Regions from separate parts of the Weissella thailandensis genome, predicted to be linked through region 1. Evidence: predicted binding sites of a transcription regulator. Region 1 holds the regulator's gene; each other region holds the start of a gene.
The links. Region 1 encodes Rex, which represses fermentation and respiration genes when NADH is low (regulators of the CRP and FNR family bind a similar motif). Its sites were predicted from a motif close to TTGTGAANTANTTCACAA; they were not measured.
Positions count from the first base shown of each region.

Region 1 (10,285 bases):
TACGAAGGAGATAAAATGGATTCCCGTTTTGAAGAACGTTTAACAAGTGTTGGATTCACCACGCTAACGCCAATTCAATCAGCTGTTGCTGAACCCTTGGCAAATGGTCAATCAATTGATGCACTTGCACCAACAGGAACAGGAAAAACACTGGCCTTTACCTGGCCACTGTTACCTAAATTGGTGCCTGAAGATGGCGAACAATTATTAATATTAGCGCCATCACAAGAATTAGCCATGCAAACAACACGGGTTGTCCGTGATTGGGCGAACGTACTGTCATTGAAAGTGTTGTCACTAACTGGTGGGGCCAATATCAAACATCAATTGGATCGCTTAAAAAAGCATCCAGAAATTTTGATTGGAACGCCGGGCCGGGTCAGTGAGTTGATTAATAATGGTAAACTAAAATTAAAAAGACTAAGAACGTTAATTTTAGATGAAGCTGACGAGTTGTTGCGCGATGACACAGCAAACCAAATTGATACTATTTGGGATGCGATTGATGATGATGACGTACAAGTTGCGTTATTTGGTGCGACTGAAGTTGATCAGTCAACTGCTAGTGGTCTATTTAATCGTGAATTTTTACGGATTGATCAACGACAGTTTGCCATTCCAACAGCAATTAAGCATGAGTTTTGGTTAACGGCACGTGATCAACGGCAAAAAAGATTACGTCAATTAGCAGCAGAAAAGCGCTTCCAAGCCATTGTATTCTTTAATACAACGAAGCAATTAAAGATAACTGCTAGTTTTTTGGCGCATGAACATGTAGCCATGGCGACTTTGGCGCGTGGTGATTCAAGTACTACAAGGGCAAAATCACTCACGAACTTCCGTCAGGGTAAAGCAAAGTTTTTGTTAACTACTGATGTTGCGGCAAGAGGACTTGATATTCCCGATTTGCCAGCAGTAATAAATTTCGACTTACCACGTGATGGGGAGACTTACACACATCGTGCCGGTAGAACTGGGCGTATGGGGAAAGTTGGTACCGTAATTTCTTTCGGTAATGATCATGATTTTCGTGATTTGAAGAAAATGGTTGCTGTTGATATTCAGGCCATCTCTGGTGGTAAAGGGTTACCAAAGACAGAGAAAGCGCCAGTTACCGAAAAAGCGCTAGTTACAAAAAAAGCGGCTCATAAAAATCAAGATGAGACGCATGTGGCTCGTCCGAAATCAAAGTCACCAAAGGTTGACCAGCCTAGAAAAAAGAAAGTTGCAACTACCGATAGTGTTTCACGCCAAGAACGTTTTGCTAAAGAAAAGCGCGCCAAGCGTAAGCATCGTAAAAATAAAGGTAAGCCAAAGCATAATTAATAAGTATGTTGAGAGCGAAATAAAATCAAGTATTTCGTTCTTTTTTTTATGGTCAATCCACTATTTCGGAAACGTTTTCACAAGTTGTCTGTTTGTGAATAAAAAATTGTTATTTCATTCACAAAAAGCGCTGCATATGGTATGATTATAGGTAATGAGAGATTCACAATATTTGAGATAGATTGTGAAAATAGGTAAATTTTGAAAAAGAGGTCGAAATAAATGGTTGAACATGATATTCCTAGAGCAACGGCAAAGCGATTGCCAATTTACTATCGCTACTTAAAACTGTTGTTAGACTCTGGGACTGTCCGCGTTTCATCAAATGAATTATCTGATGCAGTAAAGTTTGATGCGGCAACAATTCGACGTGATTTTTCTTACTTTGGCGCATTAGGTAAGCGTGGATACGGTTATGATGTCGAAGCCTTGATGACGTTCTTTGGTGAAATTCTTAATCAAGATACGTTAGCTTCTGTTGCGTTAGTTGGAGTAGGAAACTTAGGTCAAGCTTTGTTGAATTTCAATTTCCATCAAAGCTCAAACGCACGCATTGCAGCAGCATTTGATGTTAATCCTGATATTGTTAATACCATTCAGTCAGGAATTCCAGTGTACAGTCTAGATGATTTAGAGAAACAAATTACGGATCAGCGCATTGATGTTGCGATTGTAACTGTACCTGCTGATGTTGCGCAGGATGTGGCTAAGCGTTTAGCAACTGCAGGTGTGCGTGGTATTTTGAATTTCACGCCATTGCGTTTGGATGTACCAAAGTCAATTCGTGTTCAGAACGTTGACTTAACTAATGAGCTACAAACGCTTTTGTATTTTATAAATAATTTTGGTGAAAAGTAGGTTTTTACCCAAATTATAATTAATTGTAAATAAAGATGGGGTTACGACAGTTTTTAGTCGTAACCCCTTTTTCTCTTAAAATTTGTTAATTATAGGCTGGCTTCAAACCAACTTTTGTCTCGCTTTGCATAAACGCGTTCCAAAAGTCTGAAGCCTCAATGTAACGCCATTTACGATATTCCTGTCCTTCGCTGTGCTCCGGTCAAAAATATCGCAAACCACGTTACACACCGGCTTCAAACCAACTTTTGTCTCGCTCTAATATTAATCGTTAATATAAATGAAGTCTGCAGCATGTTGTGTAACTTGGAGCTTTCTATCACCAGAAACCAATACTAATGGACCGTCAAAAGGTAGACGCTCTTTAATTGTCCACGTGCTGTTTAGGTCTAGTTGTAAAGTCTCGGTATATTGTAATAACTCTAAGTCTTCAGTGAAACTGTTAATAGTAACAGTTTCATTATCGTTAGCTTCACGTAATGCTCGTAATGATTTTGGATGGTAGTGGTGCTCAATATCGGGAATGACAAGCCCATGAGGACTTAATTCTGGGAATCCTAAATATTTATCTAGCGCGTTAATAAATTGATCGTTTGCATCATGATCTAGATTGTCAGCATTCGAATGCGCTTCTGAAATTGATAAGCCAAGCTTCATTGCGCCAAATGTTTCGATTAAACGGTGTGATCGGATCAAACGAAGGGCGGTTGCACGACCAGGTTTTGTTAAAGTAACCCCATAGTAAGGGACTACATCGACTTCACCAGCTTCTTGGAGTTTTGCTAACATGTTAGAAACTGATGAAGGGGTGACATTTAAATGTTCAGCAATCTGGTTATTTGAAATTTTTGTTGATTCATCGCCGACACTTAACTCTAGGATAGTTTGTAAGTACTGGGTTTTAGAAATAGATTCAGGCATAATGTAAAAATTCCTCGTTTGTTGTGTAATAGTTAATGTTGTTAATTATATCACGGAAAAAATGATTGTGTTTTTTTCGCAGGTAAAAAAATAATATGTTTGATAAAACATTTAGGATAGGTTATCATAATTATGGAAAATTAAATTAGCAACTGACAACAGTCAGTAACAAGTTTTGGAGGCTAGATTATGCAGGAAACAAAAGTGCGCCAAGAGAACAAGTTAGTTGGATGTGCCGTCATTCGGCAATTATTGCAAAGCTCACGTGACATTTCTGAGCAGACTGTTCATCAACTAGTTGAATTACTAGAGTCTACGGTTGATTGCCAGCAAGAAGTTTTTGTTGGTCAGGTATATGATAGTTGTGTCTACAGAATCGGTTGTGGTAATGTTTATTCGGAAACAAAATTAAAATTTGCCACACCGGATGTCCGCAATAAGTTTGCCAGTTCATTTGAGGCTGCCTGTCAGGAGGTCAGTTTGCGTGTTCATCGAAGTTACTAATAATAGGTTAAAAACTATTTTCTAATTTCTATAATTAGTCATTTGGATGGATAATTATGAATATTACAGCCCGGTACTATAAAGTAGTGGGGCCTGAGTTCAAAGGGGGTTGGGACATTTATTTGTCCCAACCCCCTTTATGCTTAAAATACATTAATCATAACTTTATAAATTCTAATTATAAACGTTTTTTATTTGTCATTCCTTAAACTAATGTAAATGTTTTATATTTTTTGGTGTAGCTGCTCAATTGTTTGATTGTTAAGCAAAAAATATAACAAAATACTTTGGATAGGTAAAAAGACAAGTTGTTTAATCACTCGTACCCATAACAAAGACATAATAGTTTCATTATTATGAATATTACCAATTATCACGACCCATAATGTATTGCATAGGACGTTGACGACTACAAGAACAATACTTACTGTTATGATGATTCGAAGCCAAGATAACGTTTGTTGCTTATAGAAGGAAAAACCGTAAATAGCAGCTGCTAAGACAGCAGATAGGGTAAATCCCCAAAAATAACCGTAACCATTGAGTAAGCTACTAATCACATCAGTAAAAATCGCAACTAGCATTCCCCAGGCAGGACCATACCATTTCGCAATCATACCGACAATTAAAAAAGTAAAACCAACTTTAAGTGTGGCAGTCCCTAATGAGAAGCGACTGATGACTAAATGTAGGGCGATTAAAATGCCCAGCATAGCCAATTGTTTTGTACGTAAACGTGGTAAACCATATTCTAATGTTTTCATTTGAAAACACCTCCTTTTTTTTGGAGGGTTTCACTTATTACAGTGAATGTGATCAAGACATCGCGGTAATCCTTCGTCCATGGCTCACATTCCGTTTCCATGGCACTTAACGCATCTTAATCTACCCTGTGCATCTAACAAAGTTATATTATACTGCAAAGAATTTAAAAGTAAAATGAATTTCTAAAAAGCAAAACAAACGTCAAGGGTTTAAAATGTTTAAAAAGTTGGTAAAATGTTTTAATAAGGGTAATTCATGGATATAAAAATGAGGACTGTCTACAAAGGGGCCGGATATGGGAAAAGTTTCAATTAGAGATGTTGCTAGTTTAGCGGGTGTATCAATCGCGACAGTATCACAAGTATTAAATGGCAAAGGAGCCCGTTTTTCTGAAAAAACAAAAGCGAAAGTCTTGGCGGCCCGTGATGAAATTGGCTATGTACCAAATGCAAGTGCCCGTAGTTTAAAACAAGGGGCTAAGATACTAATTGGTGTCGTCGTACCGAGTTTACGTAATCCGTTTTTTGGTGATTTAGTGCAACACATGCAAGAAAATATTCCTGATAACGTCTCATTATCAATTATGACGGCAGGAGCTGGTCAGGCTGATCAAACCATTGAAATATTGGTTAATTCAGGTGTTCATGGTATTATTATGGCAGGTCAATTGGCACAACCTGTTGCTATTGCTAGTAGTTTGAAAAAGCGCGGCATAGCCTTAGTGGTTCTTGAGAATCATGACGGATTAGTTGATGCAGATGCTGTTTTTGCTTCTGATAAAATGGGTGGTCACCTGGTGGCTGAACATCTGTTAGCTCTCGGTCATAAACACGTTGTGCTGTTAGGAAATCAAGTTTATACTGACAACTTGCAATATCGAACAGCAGCATTTAAAGAGACGATGTTGGCTGCAGGGGCGAAAGTGAGTGAAGTTGCAACACGCAATTTGACAAAGCATGCTGGTCGCGCAGCTGCAATGGCCGTTTCGATTACACAAGCTACTGCAGCGTTCGCATTAAATGACGAACTTGCTATCGGCTTAATTGCTGGACTTAATGCACATGGTATTCAGGTACCTAATGATATGTCAGTTATTGGCTATGACGATACTGACTATGCTGAGTTTTTCAGACCTGCATTAACGACTGTTGAACAGCCACTATGGTTAATTGCTGAAGCGGCCATGAAAACGGTGGTGGCACGTATTAATCATCCTGATACCGAACGACAAGTGGCTGCATTTGATACGAAATTAATTGTTAGAGAATCAACTGCACCACTATCATAGATATGGTAAGGTAAGTGTAACAAGGAGGTCATTTTATAATGACAGGATTGTTCAAACGAACACGCGAACTAATAAAGTCACCGATAGGAGTCTATAAGCGCCAGACCATTATGTCAGCAGCTTTATCAACCCAAGTAACACATCTTATGAATGATGGTTGGGTGCCAAAGTCAATCGCTGCTTATGTTGATGATATTGTCAATAATGAGCAATTGAACGACCAAACAATGAATCAAATTTTATCGGAAAAGTGGGGCGAAGCACATCGAATTGGTTCATCGCTTTTTACGACCATGTTTACAGCTGGATTTCATCGTGGCGGTGTACCAGCAGCTGATCGCCTGGAAGTGATATACAAATTGCTAGGTATGACGGTTAGTCCGACTAATTTTGTGAGAATGTCACGGTTAGGTGACTGGGACTCAAAAGACAAGATTAAGGACGTTGACTTGTATTATTTGCATCTCGAAACGATTGATGAGGTGCAAGACTATTTTGAATTTGTTAAACAAGTTGCCTATATGGTACGACTAAAGCATCATGCTTGGAATGGTATTCGTTCAAAGTATGAAACTAGTCGACAATTAAGTACGATCATGGACAATCAATTGCGATACTATCTTAGCAAGCCAATTGTGGATTTTATTTTACGTAATGACTGGCGTCAAGAAGATGTTGCTGAGGAAACCTTACAGTTGACTGGCACACCGGTGTCGTATCCTAATGTTGCCTTTCATAATCGTGGGGTTGCTAAGCAGGATAATGTCAAGATGGCATTACCAGGGTATCATCTAGAATTGATTTTTAATAATCAAGGTCACTTGGTATCGATGTGGGAGGCATTAGAAGCTCATCAGACGATTGATGAATATGGTGTACTTGCTTTTTCAGAAGTACCAGATGATTATTCATTAGCTGAACTACAGATGATTGCCAATACGGAATCAACCAATTATGCAAATGCTGGTGGTCCGATCCACCAGTCATTAGATGTAAAGCCTGCTAATCGTTACGCGGGTCTTGAATCAGATTTACGTAATTATGCGAAAAAACAATTTTAAAGAATTATAAGTTAGAAATTTTAACGATAAGCAGCTGAGTTTTTATAAATTCAGCTGCTTTTTTGTATATATATTTATTTAAATAAAAAACAATCCAAAATAATGAATAAAAATAAATAAATCACTTGATTTTTGCATAAAATAATTATAGTGTAGATGATGATCAAGTAATTAAGGTGATTTACAAAAGGGGTAATTTGAGAATATGAGAAAATTGGGGAAGTTTGCAGCTATGGCTGCTTCAGCGACGATGTTAGGCAGTATTATCATACCAGCAACTTCAGCATCAGCATCATCTACGGGTAAGACGATTCATTGGTCAGAAGGGGCAGCTTTGCCAACGATGGATCCAGCTAAATCTACAGCGACCGTTTCGGGAAATGCGATTGGTGCCACTAGCTTGCCATTAGTACAGTTTGGTCAAGAAAATAAAATTGAAAACGAAGCTGCAAAAAGTTATGAAAAGTCAGATGATGGATTAACTTATACCTTTCATTTACGTCATGATTTGGAGTGGGAAAATGGGGATGACCTAACGGCTAAAGACTTTGTTTACGGCTGGCAACGATCAATTACTCCGAAAACGGCAGCAGAATATGCTTACTTGTTAGAGGTTGTTAAAAACGGTGAAGCGATTGAAAAAGGTGACAAGGATCCTTCTGAATTAGGTATAGAGGCAGTAGATGATTATACGTTGCAAGTCACGTTGGAATCGCCAGCTTCATATTTTATACAAGAACTTCCAATGGAAGTCTTCTTTCCGCAAAATCAAAAATTTGTGGAGAAAAAAGGTGACAAATTTGGTACTTCTGCTGCAAACTATCTATCAGCGGGTCCTTATAAACTTAAAGGATGGACAGGGTCAAACAATAGATATGCGTATGTGAAAAATGATAAATATTATGATGCAGATAAGGTAAAAACGAAAAAAATTACCGTTCGTACCATTAAAGATCAGAATACTGGGTATAACTTATATCAGGGAAAGAAGCTTGATTTTACAACACTTTCTCCAGATCAAGTGCAGGCTTCAAAACATAAACAAGGATATACAAAAATTAAAACTGGTTCAGTAGAATCCTTGCAAATGAACCAAGAAAAGGTGCCTGAGTTTAAAAATACTAAGATACGTCAGGCTGTTTCTTATGCAATTGATCGTAAGGCACTGTCAAATAAAATTGTGACAGGATCAGCCACGCCAGCAACAACATACACACCTAAAAATTTGGTCAATAATCCTAACAATAACAAGGATTTTGCTTCTGATGCTGAGTTGGATGGGGCCATTAAGTATGATAAGACAAAGGCAAAAAAGTTATTTAAAGCTGGTATGAAGGAAGCTGACAAGTCGAAGCTGTCAGTTCAATTGTTGACTGATGATGATGATACGTCAAAACGTGTGGCACAATTCTTGCAAGAACAATTAGAAAAAAACTTAGATGGTATGGACGTGACAATTAAAACGGTACCAATGAAACAACGTTTGAAGTTAAGCATGGACGGTAATTTTGAATTGTTAAACTTTGGTTGGTTAGCTGATTATGCGGATCCTTCATCTTTCTTAGATTTGTTTAAATCTGATGCCTCATACAATTATGGTAAGTGGCATAATACGGAATATGACGCACTTTTAGAAAGTGCTGAAGTGCAAAATGCTAATAATAAAAAGGCACAGTATAATGATTTTAAGAAGGCCGAACAGGTTCTTGAAAAGGAAGTTGGTACAGCACCATTGTATTATCGGTCGACATCTGCATTGATGAATCCAAAAATTAAAGGAATTATTGCCAATCCTACTGGTGCGCCATTTAATTTCAAATATGTTGTTAAACGCTAACGGCTATTGGAACGCGTTTATGCTATAAAATTTATAAACTTATAATTAATGCATTTTTAGCACAAAGAGGTTGGGACAATTGTTTTGTCCCAACCTCTTTTGTATTATTATCAATGTCAACTTACAGGATTCATGACAATCTAGGTTTTATTATCATTAAAAGCTAAAAAACAGCGTTATAAATGACCCGTACGGCTTCGTTCATACGATCGACTGGGACACCAATCATTGTCGAAATTTGTGAGGCACCTTGATTGATCATTGGTAGATTGATGCCGGCCTCAGCCAAAGACGAAGTTATTTTGCTAAATGTACCAATATGTTGTTGCATACCTTCACCGACGATCATAATGATGGCATAGTCATCTAACCAATCTAGTTCATCTGGCGCGATAATGGCGTAGAGATCATGGCTAATATGGGCTTTGATTTCAGGCGTTAATTGTGCTTTATCAAAGATGATGGTCATATCATCGATTCCAGAAGGCATATGCTCATAACTCACATTATATGTTGCCAAAATTTGTAGTATTTTCAAAGTAAAACCGACTTCACGGTTCAGCAAATAACGATGCAAGTACAAAGCGGCAAAGCGATTGTCATTGGCGATACCCGTGACAGGATTTTCAGAATCAATCTCATGATTAGGCATGATCATGGTACCCGGAGCTTGTGGATCGTTGGTGTTTTTGACATTAATTGGTATATTCGCTTCAATGACCGGAATAATTGCTTCATCATGGAAAACCGCAAAACCAGCATAAGACAATTCACGCATCTCGCGGTAAGTCATTTTTGAGATTGGTTGTGGGTGGGAAACAATCTTTGGGTTAGCGGAATAAATTGCTGATACGTCAGTGAAATTTTCATACAAATCCGCTTGCAGACCTCTTGCTAAAATTGCGCCAGTAATATCAGAACCACCGCGGCTAAACGTTGCAGCATAACCATCATTGGTATAGGCGATAAATCCAGGAACAATTAGGAGACTCGTGTCATCAAATTGATACTGATTGATGGCATGATAACTTTCTGGATCTAGGCGGGCAGCACGTGGCGAGCCAGTCACAGTAAGTCCTAATTCGGCTGGTGAAACAAAGCTGGCTGGCATGCCTTTTTCTTGCATAATTGCTGCTAGTAACTGGGCATTTAATAGTTCACCATGTCCCATGAAAGCGGCATAGAGATGATTAAATGATGGATAGTGCACGCGGTTGAGGTGAACGAGTTGTTGCTTAATCTGTAAAATGATCTTATTATCTTCTAACGAAAAGTGCTGAGCAATCTCTTGATAACGTGCTAATATTGTCGTCATAATTTCATCGGTGTAAGCGCCAGCAATTGTTTGATCAGCGTAAGTTTTTAGTAAGTCGGTCACTTTGATGTCACCATCAAAACGCTTCCCCGGAGCTGATACGACAACGACCCGACGATCATTGTCTGCTGTAATAATATCCAAAACTTTTTGGAATTGTGCGCCTGTTGCCAGGGATGAACCACCAAATTTTACGACTTTCATTGTTTCTGCCTCCAATTGAATTCCTAATTGGCACTAATTAAAAGTGAAAAAAAGATTAATGTCAAGTGTTGACACAACCATAAAATTAATATACTCTAATATTACGTTAATGATTAATAGAGGTTGCAACCAACAACAGTCACTTAGTGGAGTTCACACAGACAATGATACTAAGTAAAAGGGGCGGTTGCCGAAATGATACAGAT
Region 1 is NZ_CP014332.1:672,180-682,464, forward strand. It holds gene FOL01_RS03325 (DEAD/DEAH box helicase) at 16-1,326, shown strand; gene FOL01_RS03330 (redox-sensing transcriptional repressor Rex) at 1,549-2,184, shown strand; gene FOL01_RS03335 (metal-dependent transcriptional regulator) at 2,449-3,105, opposite strand; gene FOL01_RS03340 (hypothetical protein) at 3,295-3,609, shown strand; gene FOL01_RS03345 (folate family ECF transporter S component) at 3,834-4,373, opposite strand; THF riboswitch at 4,412-4,504, opposite strand; gene rbsR (ribose utilization transcriptional repressor RbsR) at 4,670-5,662, shown strand; gene FOL01_RS03355 (DUF3114 domain-containing protein) at 5,701-6,723, shown strand; gene FOL01_RS03360 (peptide ABC transporter substrate-binding protein) at 6,929-8,560, shown strand; gene FOL01_RS03365 (aspartate kinase) at 8,724-10,079, opposite strand; lysine riboswitch at 10,189-10,285, shown strand, end outside.

Region 2 (10,285 bases), 720 kb from region 1:
ATCATCTTTAATGGCGGTTAAACTTAATGGTTTCCCTGGATATGCTGCGAGTGGGTGATTTTTTGGTAAAACAGCTAACATCTCGCCATTTTTTATGGGAATAGTTTTGAAGTCTTTTGCCGTAGCGGGTGTTGTAAAACCGAAATCAATCGCATTTGTACGAATCCAGTCAGCGATTGAGTTGTAGTCACCTTGATAAAGTACAAATTCTACATTGGGGTATTTCGTTTTAAATTTTTTAATGAGATTGGGTAGTCAGTGCACGGTAATACTTGAAATTGTGCCAATTCAAATAACGCCAGTCTCTAATCCCCGTATCTCAGTTGCTTTTTCTTGGACAGCCTGATATTGGTGAATTGTCTGTTGGATCAGAGGATAAAGTTGTTGGCCCTCTAACGTTAGGGTCACAACTGTTCGAGAACGGTTTAGTAGTTTTATTGAAAGCTGATCTTCGAGTGAGGCAATGATTTGACTAACAGATGATTGTGTATAATCTAGTACCTCGGCAGCCTTAGTGAAACTACCAAGTTCGATAACTTTTTGTAAAATTAAAAATGAATTCATGACGCATTACTCTTTCTAATATGTAAATAAGAAATATTTGTTTTTCTAATTTTATAAACCAATATATACTAGACACAATTATTCAACAAGATTTGATTAAGAGATAACAAATCTTGTGTTCAAATATCTATAAGCAAGTGTGCAAAAGTATGTTAAATAGAATAACGCCCTTCAAACAAATCGATATTTTTACTCAGGTACCATTTAAAGGTAATCCAGTGGCCGTTGTATTAAATGGAGATAAACTTTCAACAACTGAAATGCAACAAATTGCAAACTGGATTCATTTGTCAGAAACAACATTTGTTTGTACGCCAACCAATTCACAAGCGGACTATCGGTTACGTATTTTTACACCACAAAATGAATTGCCGTTTGCAGGACATCCAACGATTGGATCAGCTTATGCAGTTTTAAAGTCAGGTTTAACACCGCAACATGGGCAGTATTTAGTTCAGGAATGTGATCAAGGATTGGTACGGATTGATATAACTGATGATGGTCTATTTTTAACCTTACCTCAACCCGAAAAAAGTCCGTTGCAAGCAGAACAAGTTAAGGCATTTAGCAAGGCATTAGGTGTATCCGCTAGTGAGATTCATTTAGCGGAAACAATTGATGTTGGTGCAGTTTGGTATACGTTGCAATTGTCTAGTGCTGAACAGGTGTTAGCTCTGCAGCCAGATATGAGTTTACTATCACAAGCAATTGCGGACGGCGTGACTGGTGTGACAGTCTTTGGTCAATATCCAGAAAATAGTCAGACAAATTTTGAAGTGCGATCATTTGCTCCCAATGAGGGTGCAGATGAGGATCCGGTTTGTGGTAGTGGCAATGGTTGTGTTGCTGCTATGGTTAGAGACCATCAGTTATTAAAGCCGTCAGAGTATGTGGCTAGTCAGGGAGTTTGTTTAGGGCGAGACGGCTATGTTAGTATCAAATTTTCTGATGATCAAATCTTATTAGGTGGATTTGCAGAAGTTTGTATTGATGGTCAACTATCTATCTAATTTGAGGAGGAATAAGAATGGTTATTATTCAACTATACGAGGAGAATGCAGTACACTTAGCGGGTATTGTTGATCTTGTTAACTATTCAGTATCCTTATCCAGATCGTCATTCTAGAGTTTATGTGAAAGAAAGTAGTTAAAGTTTATGATAAAAGGACAGCTATGCAGTCACTGAAAGTTCATTTCAGATGGCATAATAGCTGCCCTTTTTAGTTTTTAAATTGTGAAATTAAACGTGTGCTTCAGGATCTTCTTTACCACCGTAATTATACTCGTAAATCATATCTCCTGATTCAGTTACTTGCTGACCATCCTTTCCAAATGACAAGGTTCCCTTTGCAAAGTAACGTATATTAATACGCTAGTTATTGGTATTACACGTTCATTATAGTGACATGTTTGATAGCTACTCAACCAACAAAATCAGCTAAAAAGTTTGATATTGTGTTGCTGGCTTTACTGTTAAGCGAACACAAAGAATTTACTTTTTTCGGTAAATTCTTGCATAATAAACTCTTTTTAGAAGAATAATCCAATAACACAAAAAAGCATTGCAACTCACTGATTGCAATGCTTTTTATAGTTAATTTGTATTAGTCAACATATGATGTCTTGGTACGGTTCAACCAAGCATATGTCATTCCAATGATCAATGCACCACCGACATAGTTACCGATCAAGGCAAAGAATAGATTGTGTAGTATACTTCCAAGCGTCATACCAGCAATTGCACCGTTTGAAGCAAAGAAAGCTAATGAGAATGCTGGGAAGTTGGCGATAACGTGTTCGTATCCTAAGAAAGCAAAGATAAAGATAACGAAAATAATAGCCATAACTTTACCACCATCATCCTTCATACGTAAGTTGATCGTGAAGGCCGTGTTAACGATAACGTTAGCGAAAATAGCTTCGACGAAAATTTGAAGTGATGACTTACCCAGCTTACTAGCAATACCAGTAAATAGGTAATTACCAGCTGGCAAATCTTGGAATGGTCCGGTTAGGGAAACCATATAAGCAAATAGAATTCCACCGATTAAGTTAAATAGTAACGTGGTACCAAGAATCTTAGCTGCCTTAGAAACTTTCAACTTTTTACGATAAACACCAACGGTCATAAATAACATATTTGAGGTTCCAAGTTCAGCTCCCATGAAGATGATCATCACAAGTGACCAACTAAACATGAAAGCGAAAGTAAACTTTCCTGAACCAGGTGCTATTTTTTCAGCTTCTAGCGCTGTTCCGAATGCAGCAGCGGTTCCTAGTGTTAGGAATAAGGTTGCGAGCATTGCTCGTGCAGCATAGCGTGCATAACTATTGTTAAATAGCGCAACTTTATTCATTAAAGCTTCATCAATTTTTTGGAATAAAGGTGATTTCTCAGCAGGCGCTTCTTTGGCCTCTACGCTAGGAACATCAGCTTCATAACTTCTATCTTGTGGAATATCCATGTCTTCTCCTAAAGTGTTAATTTATTTTTTATTTTTAATTACCATGCGTCTCGCAAAGTGAATTTTCTAACGTCATCAATTGTTTGTGTACCTGCCAATTGCATAACGAGTGCTAGTTCATCCTTAAAGAAGTTGAAGACTTGTTCAACACCGGTAGCACCACCAAGTGCTAGACCGTAAATAGCAGGACGACCAATGGCAACCAAATCCGCACCAGAAGCTAGTGCCTTAAAGGCGTGTTGACCACGACGAATACCACTGTCAAAGACGACGGGTGCGCGGCCGTTAACGGCTTCGGCAACTGTTTCTAGTGATTCAAAGGCTGCAGGACCACCATCTAATTGACGACCACCATGGTTAGTGACCCAGATTCCACGAGCACCAGATTCTAGTGATCGGTAAGCATCCTCAGCACTTTGAACACCCTTAACATAAACAGGAATATCAGTATGGCTAGCAATATATTCCACATCACGTGGAGCTAACTTTTGCTTAGCAGACTTATACACAGCATCCATTGTTTGGCCAACCCCTGATTGATAGGCAGCCACAATTGGCATTGGTAGTGGGAACGTAAAGTGATTACGCTTGTCGGCTTCACGATTACCACCTAGTGTTGCATCAGCAGTCAAAACAATTGCTTTTGAACCATTGCGTTCTGCAGTTTCGATGATTTGATCGTTAATGCCGTTATCCTTACTCATGTAGAATTGGAACCATTGGTTAGTATCTTGACCACCAGCTTCACGAATGTCTTCTAATGTTGTTGATGCGAATGAAGAAGCAGTGAAGATTGAACCAAAGTTAGAAACCCCTTTTGCTGAGTACTTCTCACCTTCAACGTGAGCTAAACCGTGGGCGGCAACAGGTGCCATAATAATTGGTGCTGTTAAGTGCATGTCTTGGAAATCAACAGATGTATCGGGATCTTCAACATCTCGTAAGACACCAGGAACAATAACCTTCTTATCGAATGCCTTAACATTGTTCTTATATGTAATTAAATCGCCAGCACCACTCTGGATATAACCATAACCACCCTTTGGAATGACCTTTGCAGCGCCCTCTTCCAAATCGGTTGTATTAACAAAATCAATTTTTTGTTCACGTTCACTAGTAATGTACTCTGTCATAAGCATAAATCTCCTAATAATTAAATAAAATAGCAAACGGTGCAACCGCTTACATCAAACCTACAAGGAGTACATTACACTATTTAATTCCGAAATACAAGATTTAATATTAAAAACAATACCATTTATCATGCAAATACATTGTTTATTAAATCACATATGGGACGTTTAATAAAAATGAGTACATATCTTTCATTATGTTTATATATACAAAAATGAGGAGAGCATCCGTGATTTATATGACCTATTTATGATATGGCGTATGTGCATTAATCATAAAACTACGATAAATCTGTTCAGTTAATACAAGACGCATTAATTGATGAGGTAATGTGAAGCGCCCAAAACTGATTTGTGTATTGGCTCGTTTTAGTACTTCGGGTGATAATCCTAAGGAACCACCAATCACAAAAGTTAAATCTGACTTGCCTGTGGTCGTTAAATGATCAATTTCAACAGCCATTTCTTCACTAGAACGTTCGGTTCCCTTAATGGCTAATGCAAAAACGTATTCTTTATCTTTAATTTTATTAAGGATACGTTCACCTTCCTTAGACATGACTTGATCCATTTGCGCTTGAGATAATTGTTCGGGTGCTTTTTCATCAGGTACTTCAATAATTTCTACCTTAGCGAACTTATGCAAACGTTTTGTGTATTCTGCAATACCATCTTTCAGGTATTTTTCCTTTAATTTGCCAACGCCGATGATTTTTATATTCATTGTTCGTCTACCTTTCTAAAATAGTTTGTTATTTTTATCAATTGCTTTGTAAGATGTGGATAAATACTAAAATATATCGTAAAACACATGTTATCCACAAGTTAACCACAACCTCAAAAAAGCCCGCGAGCACTATTATAGCAAAGTATACGGCGATATTTGTGAAGATTTTAAGTCACTTATCCACTGTTGTGAATACTGGTTGTGGATAAGTTATAAAAAGTGATGATAACGGCATTTGTAAACGCTAAATTAGTGAAATTATACTCATCATAAATAAGTACAAAAAAAGTTATACACAATACAAGAAGTTGATGTTTAATTATTTTACAAAATATATGAGGAAAAGGCTAAGTTAACATTCGATATTTTCGCCTTTATTAGGAATAATAAACGACATATTTATCGATAAAACGTTTTAAAAGCGTATGATTTTTAAAAAATAACTGAAAGTTAGGTAAAAACCCATTAATTTTGCAAGGTTTAACCTAATTTTAAGATAAAATCCCGATTTAACGGACTTTTGCTTATTACAATTTGTTTTAACAGGTTATCCACATTTGCATATGTATTGATTTAATGGGCTTTCTCAACAATAAATCAGGAGTTATTAACAAGTTATCCACAGAAAGCGGTGGAATACGTGGACTTTTCTCCTAGTTGTCCACAAAAATCTGTGAAAAACTTTTGCGCTGCTCCTGTATAATATAAGGAAGTTGGGAGATACTTAATTATGAAAAAATTATTTAACAAATTGACGCCACCTCAGGTATTAACGTTTGGATTTTTGGCGATTATATTTGTTGGGGCTTTTATATTAAGGTTGCCTATTTCACAGCAAACTGGTGTACATGTTAATTTCCTTGATGCACTGTTTACTTCCGTGTCCGCTACGGCAATTACGGGACTGACTGTTGTGAATACGGCAGCAATGTGGTCAACCTTTGGCCAAGTTATCTTATTGATTATGATCGAGATCGGTGCGCTTGGGTTTATGACGTTTGCGGTCTTGCTATTTGCGATAACCGGCCAACGGTTAGATTTAAGAGCGCGGTTGATGGCGCAGCAAGCGCTAAATTTACGTAATTTAGCGGATGTTAAAAGTGTGTTATCGTACGTCTTCTCGCTATCAGCCATTATTCAGCTTGTTGGTGCGGTACTGATGCTACCTGACTTTGTACCCCGTTTTGGAATGACGAAAGGTATTTATCTGAGTGTTGCCTCGTCTATTTCGGCATTTGGAAATGCGGGATTTACATTCTTTGATCAACCAGTGACGTTTTTACAAAATGATCCGTATGTGTTGATCATTTGGATGTTATTAATTACTGCAGGTTCATTAGGTTTCCTAGTTTGGCGAGATTTATTACTCTTTTATAAGCAACGACGCGTTAGTCTACATACTAAGGTAGCTTTGCATGTATCTGGTTGGCTAATTGGGTTGAGTTTCGTCATGTTCTTATTCACGGAGAAATTCTTGGCGCCTTTAGCAGATACCTCATCGATTGGTCACCGTATTATTGATAGTCTGTTTTTGGCCGTTGCACCTCGTACGGCGGGTCTAGATGTTGTGCCGTTGACCAACGTTTCAACGGCCGGTATTATGATAATTACCCTATTAATGTTCGTTGGTGGAACGCCAGGCTCGACTTCTGGTGGTATTAAAACAACCACATTGGGTATTTTATGGATGCAAACATTAGCAGCATTACGCGGTCAAGAACAGGTTAACTTTGGTGGTCGGCGTTTTAGTCCAAAAGTTGTTATTAAAGCAATGATGTTAGTCGTTATTTCGATTGTTTTCGTCGCAATGGCTTCGCTTTTGCTGACAATCACTGAGACGATTCCAAAAGGTCAAGGTATGGAATATATTGTCTTTGAAGTTATTTCTGCTTTCTCAACAACAGGATTTTCGTTGGGATTGACCCCTCACTTGACGAGTTTCGGTAAATTTGTCATTATGATCGTCATGTTTATCGGTCGTGTTGGTCTGTATACCGTGATGTTTTCAGTCATGAATATCCGTGATAAGCCAAAAAGCTATCAATATCCGACTGAGGAAGTAATTATTGGCTAAAAGACATTAGATTGCGTAAACTATATAGGTAGAAAATGATAGGAGTTTAAGCATGTCAGAAATCAAGATGATTGCTTCGGATTTGGATAGCACCTTCTTTAATGATAAAAAACATTATCATAAAACCCATTTTGCAGAAGTTTTGGATAAGCTAACCGTACAAGGTGGTCATTTCATCATTGCGTCTGGTCGTGATGTTGATTCTGTTGACCCCCTTTTTAAGTCGTTTGCCGGCCGCTATGATTTGGTGGCCGATAACGGTGCTGTTGTTAGAACTGCGGATGGTGAACTACTACAAATGGTTGGTTTGCATGTGGCAGATGTGACGGATATTATGGCGGTTGTCAATGAAATGCCATTTGAACCATTGCATGGTGCGGTCTTTACCGGTGCTGAAACAACATTTATGTTACAATCACAAGCAAGTTTGAATCTATTGCATAAGGCAACAATGAAAAAAGTGCATGAAAATTTACAGTTCATTGATTTTGTAGATCAAATTCACGAACTTATTTTGAAAGTAACAATTACCTTTGAGACCGAGAAAACACAAGAGTTTATTGACTTAGCAAGATTACGTTTAGGTAGCCGTGCGCATGTCACCACATCCGGTTATGGATCGGTAGATATCGTGGCGCCAAATATTAATAAGGCAAATGGTCTACAAGTGCTAGCTAGTCATTATGGATTGAAATTAGATGAGAATTTGGTAGCTTTTGGTGATGGATTAAATGATGCTGAAATGTTGAAGGCAGCCGCCTATCCCTTTGCTATGATTAATGGTGATGAATCACTAAAGGCCTTTTATCCGTTAGCTGTTGATGATAATAATCATGACGGTGTCTTAAAAACGGTAGATACTCTGATCAAATAACAATAATAAAAAACCAGCCTAGATAATTTATATCAGGCTGGTTTTTTATTATGTATAAATATGCACTTAGAGAATTGGCGAACATTACCACAATAAACAACTTTATTAACCTCGTTAATAATTTGTTCCCCTGCATCGGAACGCTTGTGAAAATAATGATGCAACAACTAACCAAATCATTGTGAAAAATGTTACAATGGGCAGAAAATAAAAAGACTCGTTTGGCACGAATCTTTAAGTTGAATTATGATAATTGGTCCATCGCATCATTTAATAACTGGTCAACTGTGATATTACCATGACTGGTAGCATGACCTTTAACCCAAATAAATGATAAACGCGGTGCAATTGGCTGAATGAGCGTATAGATTTGTTGCCAGGCTTTAAGATTGGCAATTTCACCAGAGCTTTTGCGCCAGCCATTAGCTACCCAGTTATACATCCAATTGGTAACAGTATCTAGCACATATTTAGAATCACTAACAATTGTGATCGGTGCTGATACTTTAGCGGCTTGTAATAGGGCGTTAATCAGTGCGAGCATCTCCATCTCATTGTTGGTGCGACCCCAATCCGCGCCATTATCAGTGAATACAGGCTCGTTGAGGTTAGAACCACGATAGATTGCGATAGCCCAGCCAGCTTTATCGGTTGCTTTGACGTGACCACCAGCAACATTGCCAGTGTTGCGACTACCACCATCAGTAAAGATATAATACTGATTAGGATCAGCGCGAAATGTACCATTGTAAGCAGTGGTGTATTGACGTGACATATCATTTTTCGCTGAAACCTGGCTATCAAACCATGCCTGAGCCGCAGATTTGGTAGTAAACCCTTTAAATTTTGGGGCTGGTTTTGTTTGTGTGTAAGCTTTGACCTCTGACCAAGGCTTGGTGTAGAGACCTTCGTATTGATTACCAACAATAGCATATGTTTTCATTATAAATCGTCCTTAATCATGAAGTTATTGCCTCTAATAATAACGTATTTTTCCTTTGTTTGCCAAGTTGACAGGGTTCTTTGTTTCAGTGTAGTATAACAGTGCAACACTGAAAGGAGCCAATATGGAATTTAGTTCAAATCAACCCATATATTTACAGGTAGCAACTTGGTTGGAACAACAGATTCTTGAAGGAAAATATCCGATTGGTCATAAGATTCCAGGTGTCCGTGATTTAGCAGTTCATTTGATTGTCAGTACACGTACGGTACAAAATGCCGTTAATCAGTTAGTGACGAGTGGGTTAATCATCACAAAGCGTGGGCAAGGTAATTTTGTAACGGAGGATGCCACCAAGATCGATGATATTAAACTGGACAAGAAAATGCGCATCACACAAGAATATATTAATGAAATCATGCATGTTGCGCAGGCGCAAGAAATACCAGACTTAGTCGCAAATGCAATGAAAGAGTATGAAGATACACGGACTAGGAGGGACCATGTTACAGGTTAACAATTTGCATTATACAAAAAGTCGCCACGTTATTCTGCGTGGTTTGAGCTTTAAGATACCAACGCATCGTACGGTGGCGTTGTTGGGAGAAAATGGTGTTGGTAAGACAACTTTAATGCAACTGATTTCAGGCCTTATTGAACCCAATCCACATTCAGATATCATGATTGACGGTATCATGGGCGCAAAAATAAAAGCGCATTTGTCATATGTTTCAACACTAGACTGGGCCAACAACTATGATCGTGTCAGTGATATTGTGGACTATTTTAAGATGGGATATCCTGATTTCAATGAGCAACGGATGAATGAATTGATCAAATTCATGCGTATCGACCGTACACGTCGCATTGCTAAACTATCAACGGGAACGATTGAAAAATTATTGATTGCCTTAACGATTTCTCGGGATACATCGGTCTATTTATTAGATGAACCTTTTGGTGGTGTTGACGTGATTGCACGTAAAAAAATTATGCAGTCATTGTTACACTGGTTACCTGAGGAAGCTACAGTGCTTATTTCAACGCATTATATTCAGGAAATCGAAAATTTGGTGGATGATGCGATTATTTTGAAGGACGGTCGTTTGCTAGCTTATGAATCTGTAGAAAAGATTCGTAAAGAAGAAGGGCTATCATTAGAAAAATACTATACACAGTTGTATATCGAAGATAATGGAGGGCGTGAATAATGTTAACCAACACACGACTCTTTAAAATTTTTGCGAAAGATTCTTTAAATCATAACCTTTTTATCATCGGAGTTGGCGTCATTGTCGGTATTTTTATTTTTATTTGGCAATTATTACCTTTTGTACCGCATGCAGAAATTACCGGCACAATTACACCAACATCGTTTACCGATCGGTTAGTTATTTATGTGGGGACGTTAGTTATTGGTATTAATTTGATGCTTGGCGCACGCATGTTTATTTCGGCTGCCAAGTCGTGGAATAAATCAAAATACATTTTGTTACCTGCACAAG
Region 2 is NZ_CP014332.1:2,067,260-2,077,544, reverse strand. It holds gene FOL01_RS11410 (LysR family transcriptional regulator substrate-binding protein) at 1-243, opposite strand, end outside; gene FOL01_RS11405 (LysR family transcriptional regulator) at 289-564, opposite strand; gene FOL01_RS10335 (PhzF family protein) at 714-1,574, shown strand; gene FOL01_RS10330 (formate/nitrite transporter family protein) at 2,169-3,029, opposite strand; gene FOL01_RS10325 (alpha-hydroxy-acid oxidizing protein) at 3,068-4,162, opposite strand; gene rlmH (23S rRNA (pseudouridine(1915)-N(3))-methyltransferase RlmH) at 4,407-4,886, opposite strand; gene FOL01_RS10315 (TrkH family potassium uptake protein) at 5,620-6,963, shown strand; gene FOL01_RS10310 (Cof-type HAD-IIB family hydrolase) at 7,016-7,837, shown strand; gene FOL01_RS10305 (ribonuclease H1 domain-containing protein) at 8,082-8,780, opposite strand; gene FOL01_RS10300 (GntR family transcriptional regulator) at 8,905-9,297, shown strand; gene FOL01_RS10295 (ATP-binding cassette domain-containing protein) at 9,284-9,991, shown strand; gene FOL01_RS10290 (hypothetical protein) at 9,991-10,285, shown strand, end outside.
Region 2: the regulator Rex is predicted to act here: its motif matches at 4,304-4,321, upstream of FOL01_RS10325 (alpha-hydroxy-acid oxidizing protein).

Region 3 (10,285 bases), 530 kb from region 1:
CAACAGTCCTTTACATTATCATGACATTAATTATGACGGGTGTTGTGAAGTACACTGTATTTTCAAAATATTTGAATGCTCCTATTTTGGCTATTTTGGCCAAGACAGGGCAAACATGGCTATCAATTATTGTTAGCTTGGGAGCTATTCTCGGTATGACAACTGTTATTTTGGTTCAGCTTTATGGGCAATCACGTATCAGTTATTCAATGGCGCGAGATGGTCTTTTCCCAGAATTCTTTGGTCACGTTGATGAAAAACACCAAACACCGTTTAAAGGAACGTGGTTCTTTGGTATTATCACTGCTTTAGCTGGTGGATTCATTAACTTAAATATTTTGTCAGAATTGGTCAACATTGGAACATTAACAGCATTTATCTTAGTATCTGCAGGTATTATGATTATGCGTCGTACAAAGCCTAACTTACATCGAGGTTTTAAGGCTCCTTGGGTGCCAGTCACACCGGTCATTGCCATTGTCTTTTGTGTTGTTTTGATTGCTGGTTTGAATTGGGAAACATGGTTGCGTTTCCTCGTTTGGTTGGCTCTTGGAATGGTGCTATACTTTGGTTATGGTAAACGTCATGCTGACACAAAGTTTTAAAAGCAAGGAGAAAACAAATGACCTATAAAAGTATTTTAGTTGGCTTAGATGGTTCTGACCAAGCAAAGCGTGCCTTTGCAACGGGGCTTTCCTTAGCAAAAGTTTTGTCTGCTGACCTGCATCTTGCATGGGTGGTTAGTCGTGATCGTGGCATGGATGCATCGTTTGGTGTTAACGAAGATTTTTATCAAGATATGGCAGAACGGGTTGATCAAAAAATGACGCCATATATTAAAAAGGCGCGAGAAGAAGGCGTTGAAGTTGTTGGTCATACTGTCGTTGGTAATATTAAAATGGTATTAACGAAAGATTTGCCTGAAGAAAATAATATTGACTTGATTATCGTCGGTAAGACAGGTGCTAATGCCCTTGAAAAGATGCTGCAAGGATCACATAGTGGTTATATCGTTGGCCATTCTAATTGTGATGTCTTAGTCGTTGAGTAATAGATGAAATGAACAGTTTTAAATGAAGTAGAGGTTGGAACAAAAGTAGATGCTCCAACCTCTACCTTTTTTATTATTGTAAAACGATTAACTATTATTTGAGGGTTAAAACTAACAGATAGGTGTGCTATTATTTGTGAAACATATAATTAAGTCTTGAGGTGGGAGTAAAGTAATGGCAAAATTTGTTTTTCCAGTAACAAATATTAACGATTTAAAAGAGAGCTATGATTTAATCGTGGTTGGTTCAGGGGCAGCAGGTATGACGGCAGCAATTCAGGCACAAGAATTAGGTTTGCATGTTGCTATTTTTGAAAAACTAAATACTTTGGGTGGTAATTCTAATCGTGCATCAACTGGTATGAATGCTACGGAAACTGTGGTGCAATTGGCAAATCATGTGATTGATGACCAGGACAGTTTCTATGAAGATACATGGCAAGGTGGTGGCAAAACTAATGATCAAGAATTGTTATCATATTTTGTGACTCATTCTGAATCAGCAATCAATTGGTTAGAAAAACACGATATTCATTTAACAGATTTAACAGCCACTGGTGGCATGTCACAAAAAAGAGCTCATCGACCCGATAATAAGTCAGCTGTTGGAAGTTACTTGGTGAAAGGTCTACAAAAACAATTATTGACTAAAAAAATACCTTTGTTTTCAGAAACGACGGCTATTAAGATTATGAAACAAGGCGAACAGGTGATTGGTTTAAAAATTAATAACCGTGAGATTGGTGAAAAAACTATTGCAACTAAAGCTGTTTTAATTGCAACCGGAGGCTTTTCACAAAATAAAAACATGTTGAAGGAATATGCCCCTGAATTATTACAGTTGAAAACCACCAACCACCCAGGGGCTACAGGTGATGGCATGAAGTTAGCTGTTGCGGCAGGCGCAACGTTGGTTGATATGCATAAAATTCAAGTGCATCCAACGGTACAACAAGATACGAATCATGTTTATTTGATTGGTGAGGGTGTGCGTGGTGAAGGCGCTATTTTGGTAAATCAAACCGGGCAACGATTTGTTAATGAAATGACGACACGTGACAAAGTAACAGCTGCTATTGATAACTTACAAGAAGACGGGGCGACACTGGTTTTTGATCAAGGTATTCGAGACGCATTTCCAGCGATTAACTTTTATGATGCGGTTGGACTTGTGATGACGGCTGAAAACTTAACGGATTTGGCTAAGAAGGCGCACTTGGATAGTGAGAAATTGGTCGCCACTGTTGCGAAGTGGAATGATAGCCAGGTAAAGGGAATCGATGCAGACTTTGGGCGTGAAACTGCCATGGCACGTAGCTTGGCTTTACCACCTTATTATGCGATTCATATCAAACCAGCGATTCATTACACAATGGGGGGCATTAAAATAAATAAATTGACAGAAACCCTTAACGAAACTGGTGATAAGGTTAGTGGATTATATGCCGCTGGTGAGGTTGCCGGCGGATTGCACGGAGATAATCGTATTGGTGGTAATTCAATTGCTGAAGCCGTTATTTTTGGACGGCAAGCTGGTAAACAAGTAGCAAAATATATAGATGAAATGAACGAGTAAGACAAAAATATCGGGGTCAGAACAAAAGGTATTGTTTTGACCCCGATATTTATTTTTATTTTTTAAGATGAATGCTATTGAGCGGTATAACCACCATCAACAACGAATTCTGATCCTGTCGCAAACTTTGATTCATTTGAAGCTAAGAACACACACATATAAGCAATGTCGTCTGGATCTCCCAAATGTCCCATTGGTGTCTTAGAACGTTGTGACATGATTTCAACCATCCCATCGGCGTTCTCAACCATTGGTGTTTTGATATATCCTGGGTGAACTGAGTTGATGCGAATATCATAATCTTTCAGTGCACAGTCAACAGCTGCTGACTTAGACATTAGTCGAACGGCTCCCTTTGAGGCGTTATAAGCACCTAGATTAGAATCACCAACAAATCCTTCAATTGATGACATATTTATAATAGATGCACCAAGATCTTTATTTTTCATGCGTTGGATAGCTAGGCGAGTACCAAAGAAGACACCATCCAAGTTAACAGACATGACCTTGCGCCATTCTTCAGTTGTCGTATTCTCAATACTATTATCCACGGCAATACCAGCATTATTAACTAATGTTGAAACAGGTCCAAATGCTTTTTCGGTTTGATCAAATAAATCTACCCAACCATCTTCATCAGATGAATCATGTTGAATGAAACGAATAACGTCGGGTGTACCAATCTTTTTTGCAGCATCTTCCCCAACTTGCGCACGACGACCAGTGATAACGACTTTAGCACTTTCTTGCACGAATCTATTGGCAATCGACCAACCAATTCCTACAGAACCACCAGTAACAATTGCAACTTTACCTTTCAAACGCTCGCTCATTTTTAAATACCCCAAAGTTTTTATAATATGTGTATATGTGAATTATATCACAAAAATGATGCGTTTAAAGGATTTTTTGTTAAATGTTTTTTGTAAAAAGGGGTTATTATCCACTTATTTTCGGATGTCATACGATTTTTCGAGCCTTTTTAATTGTTCATAAAATCACTATTTATTTTTTTAATCATAGAGAGTATACTAAAAAACCGTAAGCGGTTATGTAAAGACTTAACCGATATATATATTGTGTAAATGTTAAGTTTTTTTGTTAAATATAACTAATATGTATTTACAAAAAGAAGGCTTGCGACTATTCGCGTAAACGTTTACAATATTGGCGAGGGTTATTTTTTATATAAAGGAGATTTTATCATGGAAGCACTTGTTTTAACTGGCAAGAAAGAGTTGAACGTTAAGGACATTGATCGTCCAGAGGTTTTGCCTAATGAAGTATTGGTTCATACGGCATTTGCCGGTATTTGTGGAACTGATCATGCATTATATGCAGGATTACCCGGGTCTGCAGATGCTGTGCCACCAATCGTGTTAGGACATGAGAATTCGGGAGTCGTTGCAGAAGTTGGGGATGCAGTCACTAATGTTAAAGTAGGGGACCGGGTGACCGTTGATCCTAATATTTATTGTGGACAATGCAAGTACTGTCGAACAGGCCGTCCCGAATTATGTGAGAACTTATCAGCAGTTGGTGTCACTCGTGATGGTGGCTTTGAAGAATATTTCACAGCTCCTGCATCAGTTGTATATCCAATTCCAGATAACGTATCGTTGAAATCAGCTTCTGTTGTAGAGCCAATTTCATGTGCAGTACACGGTATTAAGTTATTAAAGTTATCACCATACCAAAAGGCATTAGTTATTGGGGATGGCTTCATGGGTGAACTATTTGTTCAAATCTTACAAGCTTATGGTATTCACCAAGTGGATTTGGCCGGTATTGTTGATGAAAAATTGACCATGAATAAATCAAAGTTTGGGGTTAAAAACACATTTAATACTAATAATGGTGATCAAATTCCTGCGGAAGAATACGATGTTGTTATTGAAGCAGTTGGTATGCCACAAACACAGGAAGAAGCCATTGCGTCAGCTGCTCGTGGTGCCCAAGTACTGATGTTTGGGGTAGGTGGTCCAGATGCAACATTTGAAATGAACACTTATGAAATTTTCCAAAAGCAATTAACAATTCAAGGATCATTTATCAACCCAAATAGTTTTGAAGATTCACTAGCATTGCTATCATCAGGAAAGCTGAATGTTGAAGCCTTAATGTCACATGAGCTCGATTACAAGACCGTTGATGATTTCGTTAATGGTAAATTGGGCGTTGTATCAAAGGCAGTTGTTAAAGTTGGCGGTGAAGAGGCATAAAAATGGAAAATGTGGGGGATAAAAAGGCGCAGAGAAGCCTATCTATGAGTTCTTCAATTGCTTATTTTATAATTTCCCTAATCTTTAACTCTTTTGGGAATGTGTTGACCTTAGTCACATCAGCTCATGTTCATCCATCTTTTCTTGGATCAGCTTATTGGACAGCTGGTGAAGCTAATTTAGGTAATGCAATTTTAGGGGACAACTCATTAGCATTGTTTTGGGCGTTTTTAGTCTTAGGTATGTTGGTTTCATTTTTAAATGCCTTACTAATGAAGCAACTTGATTGGAAACGAATCTTTGGTAATTTTATTTTCATGTTGCCGTTCTCAATCTTCATTCAATGGTTTTCTAATATTTTTAACCAAATCATGCCAGATGCAACGACATTGCCAATGGTTATTTTGTACACATTGATCAATTTTATTGGGGTTGGCTTTATTGCCACGGCAATCTCGATTTATCAACGAGTAAACTTAGTGTTGCATCCTGCTGATGACTTGATGCAAATTCTACGATTTAAATATTTCAAGGGGTCAGCATTTAAAGCAATGTGGGCATCTTATATCCCACCAACCATCTTTGCATTGATTGCATTTATTATTACTTTCCCTTCACTTTATAATTTTGGGATTGGAACATTATTTGCCTTTCTTTTCCAGGGTGGTATAACAGGCCTTGCTGATCGTTATGTATTTCGAAATCTAAAACATCAAGCAGTTGATGTGGGTAACTAAATTTAAAGGAGTTAAAGATGGCTTTTGCGGATTATTATTCAGGCTTACAACATGTTGGTATTCCAGCTTCATCATTGCAAGCATCAGAACGCTTTTGGGAAAAACTAGGATTTGAAAAAGTTGGAGATTTCCCGGCTGGTAATGTTATTTTTATGCAACGTGAGAACCTGGTGATTGAAACTTGGACTGGTGATGAAATAGTTGGCAAGCCGGGTGCAATCAATCATATTTCGATGGATACTTCAAACGCTGATGCTGCATTTATTGCTGCCAAGGATGAAGGATTATCATTGCTTAGTGATGAAGTACAAAAACTGCCATTCTGGGATAAAGGTATTAAATTTTTTAATGTACAAGGACCAGATGGGGTAATCGTTGAATTTTGTGAAATAGTCAAATAGTAAGAATATTTTTGAAAAAGGTCGGGACATGATGTTCCGGCCTTTATTTTTGAAAAACAGGTGTCCAGAAAAACATTAATATGAAATTAAAAAATATTATATTTGACTAAAGTGACAACTTTATGTTTATAATTAAGTTGTCACTTTTTAAAGGAGCTTGATTTTTACTAAACAAGCAGGAGGAGAAGTATAATATGTTTGTTTTAGCAAATTTAATACCAAAAATACCATTTGGTCCTTGGGTCGATAGTGGTGTTGATTGGTTAACAAAGCATTTAAGCGGATTATTTGATGCTATTCAAAATGGTGGAAATGTCGTGATGGATACCATGACTAATGCATTAACGGGTATTCCAACTTGGTTATTCATCATCGGATTGACCATTTTTACTGCTTTAATGTTTGGTAAAAAGTGGGGGTTCCCACTCTTCACGTTTATTGGATTGATAATTGTTGAGAACCAAGACTTGTGGTCAAACATGATGAACACATTTACGTTGGTTTTGATGGCAAGTTTGATTTCAGTTATTATTGGTGTGCCATTAGGTATTTGGATGGCTAAGAATGACGTTGTTAATAAAATCGTGCAACCGATTTTGGACTTTATGCAGACAATGCCAGCGTTCGTTTATTTGATTCCTGCGGTAGCCTTTTTTGGAATTGGTGTGGTACCAGGTGTATTTGCGTCGGTTATCTTCGCGTTACCACCAACAGTTCGAATGGCGAATTTAGGAATTCGTCAAGTGCCAACTGATTTAGTTGAAGCAGCTGACTCTTTTGGGTCAACGGGTACGCAGAAGTTATTTAAAATTGAATTACCATTAGCTAAGAAAACCATTTTCTCAGGAATCAATCAAACGTTGATGCTTGCCTTGTCAATGGTTGTGGTCGCATCAATGATTGGTGCACCTGGTCTTGGACGTGGTGTGTTAGCCGCCGTACAGGATGCTGATATTGGTAAGGGATTTGTTAATGGTATCGCATTAGTTATTCTGGCTATTATCATTGATCGATTAACACAAAAGATGAATGAAACGCCTAATCAGAAAACTGATCAGCAATCCGAGCATTCGAAATACCATTGGAAGACTTGGACAGCAATCGTCGTTGCACTTGCAATGATTGGAAGCGGTGTGGCAAACGCAATCACATCTGCAAAATCACAAGAGGAGACGGTGAAGATTGCGACGACACCATGGGATTCAGAGAAGGCTTCAAGTACTGTTCTTGCACAAGCCTTACGTCAACATGGTTATGAAGTTGAAATGACGTCATTAGATAATTCAATTATGTGGCAGTCAATTGCCAATGGACAAGCAGACGTTTCAGTCTCAGCTTGGTTACCAACAACTCATAAGGCACAATATAATAAGTATAAGAGCCAAATTGATATGATGGGACCAAACTTGAAGGGGGCAACCAACGGTCTAACGGTGCCAACTTATATGACTGATGTCAATAGTATTGAAGATTTGCAAGATCAGGCAGGTAAGAAGATTACTGGAATTGAACCTGGTGCTGGTATTTCAAAGATGGCTAAGAATACTATTAAGGACTATGGATTGGACCAAAAGGGTTGGAAGTTATCAGAGTCATCAACGGGAGCTATGACAGTTGCATTGGGTAAGGCCATTAAGGAAAAGAAGCCAATTATCGTAACTGGATGGCAACCACATTGGATGTTCCAAAAGTATGATTTGAAGTATCTAAAAGATCCTAAGAAGACAATGGGTAGTTCAGAAAACATTTATACGATGTCTCGTAAAGGTATGAAGGAAGATAAGCCTGATGCTTATAAGGCTGTCGATAAGTTCCATTGGAGTAAAGATGATATGTCGAGCGTTATGCTAGATATGTCTAATGGAAAGTCAGCTAAACAGGCAGCAAACAAATGGATTAAAGAGCATCAATCAGAAGTGGATGCTTGGTTTAAGTAAATATCCATTCAGTAATAAAACAAATATTTAGGCAAAAAGGAGCCATGTCATTCAAGGTTAATGACATGGCTCCTTTTATATAACGATCGAATAAGTTTAATTTCTTTTCAATCTGCTTAAAAAAGTTCCTTTCAAAAATGGATTGTCCTCACCAATCCACTTAAAGAACGCCGCGCCTTTTAATTCCTGATCAATACTATTATCTGAACTAGCCTTAACCTTGGGTGATAAGGCATTAACATATGCAATGGATGGTTTGGTACCATAACGGTTCACATTTTCATCTAATTTCGACATGCGGTAAAGTAGGCGATCCGTCTTTTTATTATAAACAAAATTTTCTCTGTCATAGTCGAATAACTTGCGCCACTTTTCTTGACCAGATTCATTGGCGTCATCATATCTATCCAAGGGAAAATATTTTGGTATTGGCTCATCGATTTCTTGGTAATATTCTTTAAAAATAGCTCGTGTGAGTGCTAAAAAGTCATTTTTATTACCATTACGATAAGTGTTCCAATTAGTTTTATCATCAGATATCTTTTCAGCGAACCGCAATACAAAATCTTGGAATAGTTCATTATTCGTTTTATCGATAATATCATGGTAGGTTTTTAATGATGCTTCTTTAAAGTCATCATTAAACACAGCGTCATGCTTTAAATAATAGCTTCTACGGCGTGCACGTTCATTTAAGGTATAATCTTCACTATTAGTTGTTGCAATCATTGCCGGGTAACTCGTATGTTGCGTGGCTACATTATTGTTCAGTGTCATCACTAACTCTTCACCACGCTTAACATTGGTAAAAAAATCATTGGGTAACTCATCAACCAACAGAGGTGTGACATTTGCTTCACTCAACCAGTCTTGTAAGATTTTAACCGTATTAGATCCTTTTTGATAATCGTTTTGATAAATTAAATCATAAGCTATAAAATCATCTTGTTTCTGATTAAATTTCACCATTTTCGAAATGACTCTTAAAAGACTTGATTTACCTGAGTTGGCAGCACCACCAATGAATAGAATTTGTGGGATGTCTCGTGATTCTTCGTCATCTGGACGACCACTATTACTTCTAATAATGGAAATGAACGGAGAGCTAAAGGCAAATAAAATAGCTTCATAAATCCGCTGACCATATTCATCTGAATAATCTAGGGTGAATTTATGGTAACTTTCAATTAATTGATCGATAGTATGCAAACTTTCTTTTAATACATCAGGGGAGATACGCTTTCCAAACGGCAATAATCGATTTTTATTTAGCGGATCTACGGTAAAAAGTCCTGACTGGTTATTATTGATATCAATATTGGCGCTACTAAAAGTTAAAAGGGGACGTTTGATAGCTATACCATTGTTATCATTTGCATGGAGTTTAACCGAAAGGACTTTATTAGCTTTCTTTTTTGCCGTTTGTTTCGTTACTAATCTATGATTACCTTTATTCTTGCTAATGATGTTACTCATTAATTCAAAAACCTGATCAGATTTAAGATTGTCGTTTTGTTTGTCTTCAAATTCCTGAGTGCCGGCGATATTTTCGTTATTAATTTGATTGACCAGTTCTCCTGTGTTTTCAGGAATAAGGCCAATCTTCATGTCCTCACGCAAAGTTTGCACCACATCACTTAAATCACTCGTTTGAATATTATCTAAATCATTGGCAGTGAATATTGTTGCAGTGATCAATTTATCTTGTTCCGACAATTTAGAGTCATCACTTATGCGTTGTTGAATAATTTTAAATGTGTTTTTAGAAATGTAATCTGTCAAAATTGGCTCTAAATCATAAAAATAGCGGCGTTGATAGAGGTCGAATAGGGGTGAGTTATCGTAAATCAAAACTTCTTCAAATTGATTGTATTGTGGCTCAAATGCTTGACTAGATAAATTAGCCGACCCAATAATTAAGCGGGTCTCTTTGGTTGTGTCATTGCTAAGTAAATAAAATTTTGAGTGAATAACATTCCCGGGTTTGGGAACTTTAACTTGAATTTTTTATCAATTACTTGTTTTTTAACAGGCGTATCTAATTCGCTAAGAAATTGCAGTGATTCGTTAGTAAGCTTACTTTTAAATGAAGACTTCAAGGTTTGCTTTAGTAATTCATCATTGGTAGCTGCCTGAACCCGTTCTTCGGGAATACCAACAACCATGTTGATACTATCAAAGTTAGATAGGTATTGGTTAATAAATTTTGGTGAGGCAGAGAAGGTTACAGCAGTGAGTTTATTATATTTGGTTGAATCGAAAATATCTTCAATTGCATAATCGACAAGCTCATTATTATAAATAATATTAGTGGTGTTTGCATCAGCTTTCCTCCAGGGTTAGGGCAATGTTTTTTTAGCA
Region 3 is NZ_CP014332.1:1,206,110-1,216,394, reverse strand. It holds gene FOL01_RS06000 (amino acid permease) at 1-605, shown strand, start outside; gene FOL01_RS05995 (universal stress protein) at 623-1,051, shown strand; gene FOL01_RS05990 (flavocytochrome c) at 1,227-2,627, shown strand; gene FOL01_RS05985 (NADP-dependent (R)-specific alcohol dehydrogenase) at 2,702-3,460, opposite strand; gene FOL01_RS05980 (zinc-dependent alcohol dehydrogenase family protein) at 3,833-4,849, shown strand; gene FOL01_RS05975 (DUF6198 family protein) at 4,852-5,586, shown strand; gene FOL01_RS05970 (VOC family protein) at 5,604-5,987, shown strand; gene FOL01_RS05965 (ABC transporter permease/substrate binding protein) at 6,182-7,924, shown strand; gene FOL01_RS05960 (Aq_aa27 family P-loop NTPase) at 8,021-9,706, opposite strand; gene FOL01_RS05955 (hypothetical protein) at 9,841-10,089, opposite strand.
Region 3: the regulator Rex is predicted to act here: its motif matches at 3,614-3,631, upstream of FOL01_RS05980 (zinc-dependent alcohol dehydrogenase family protein).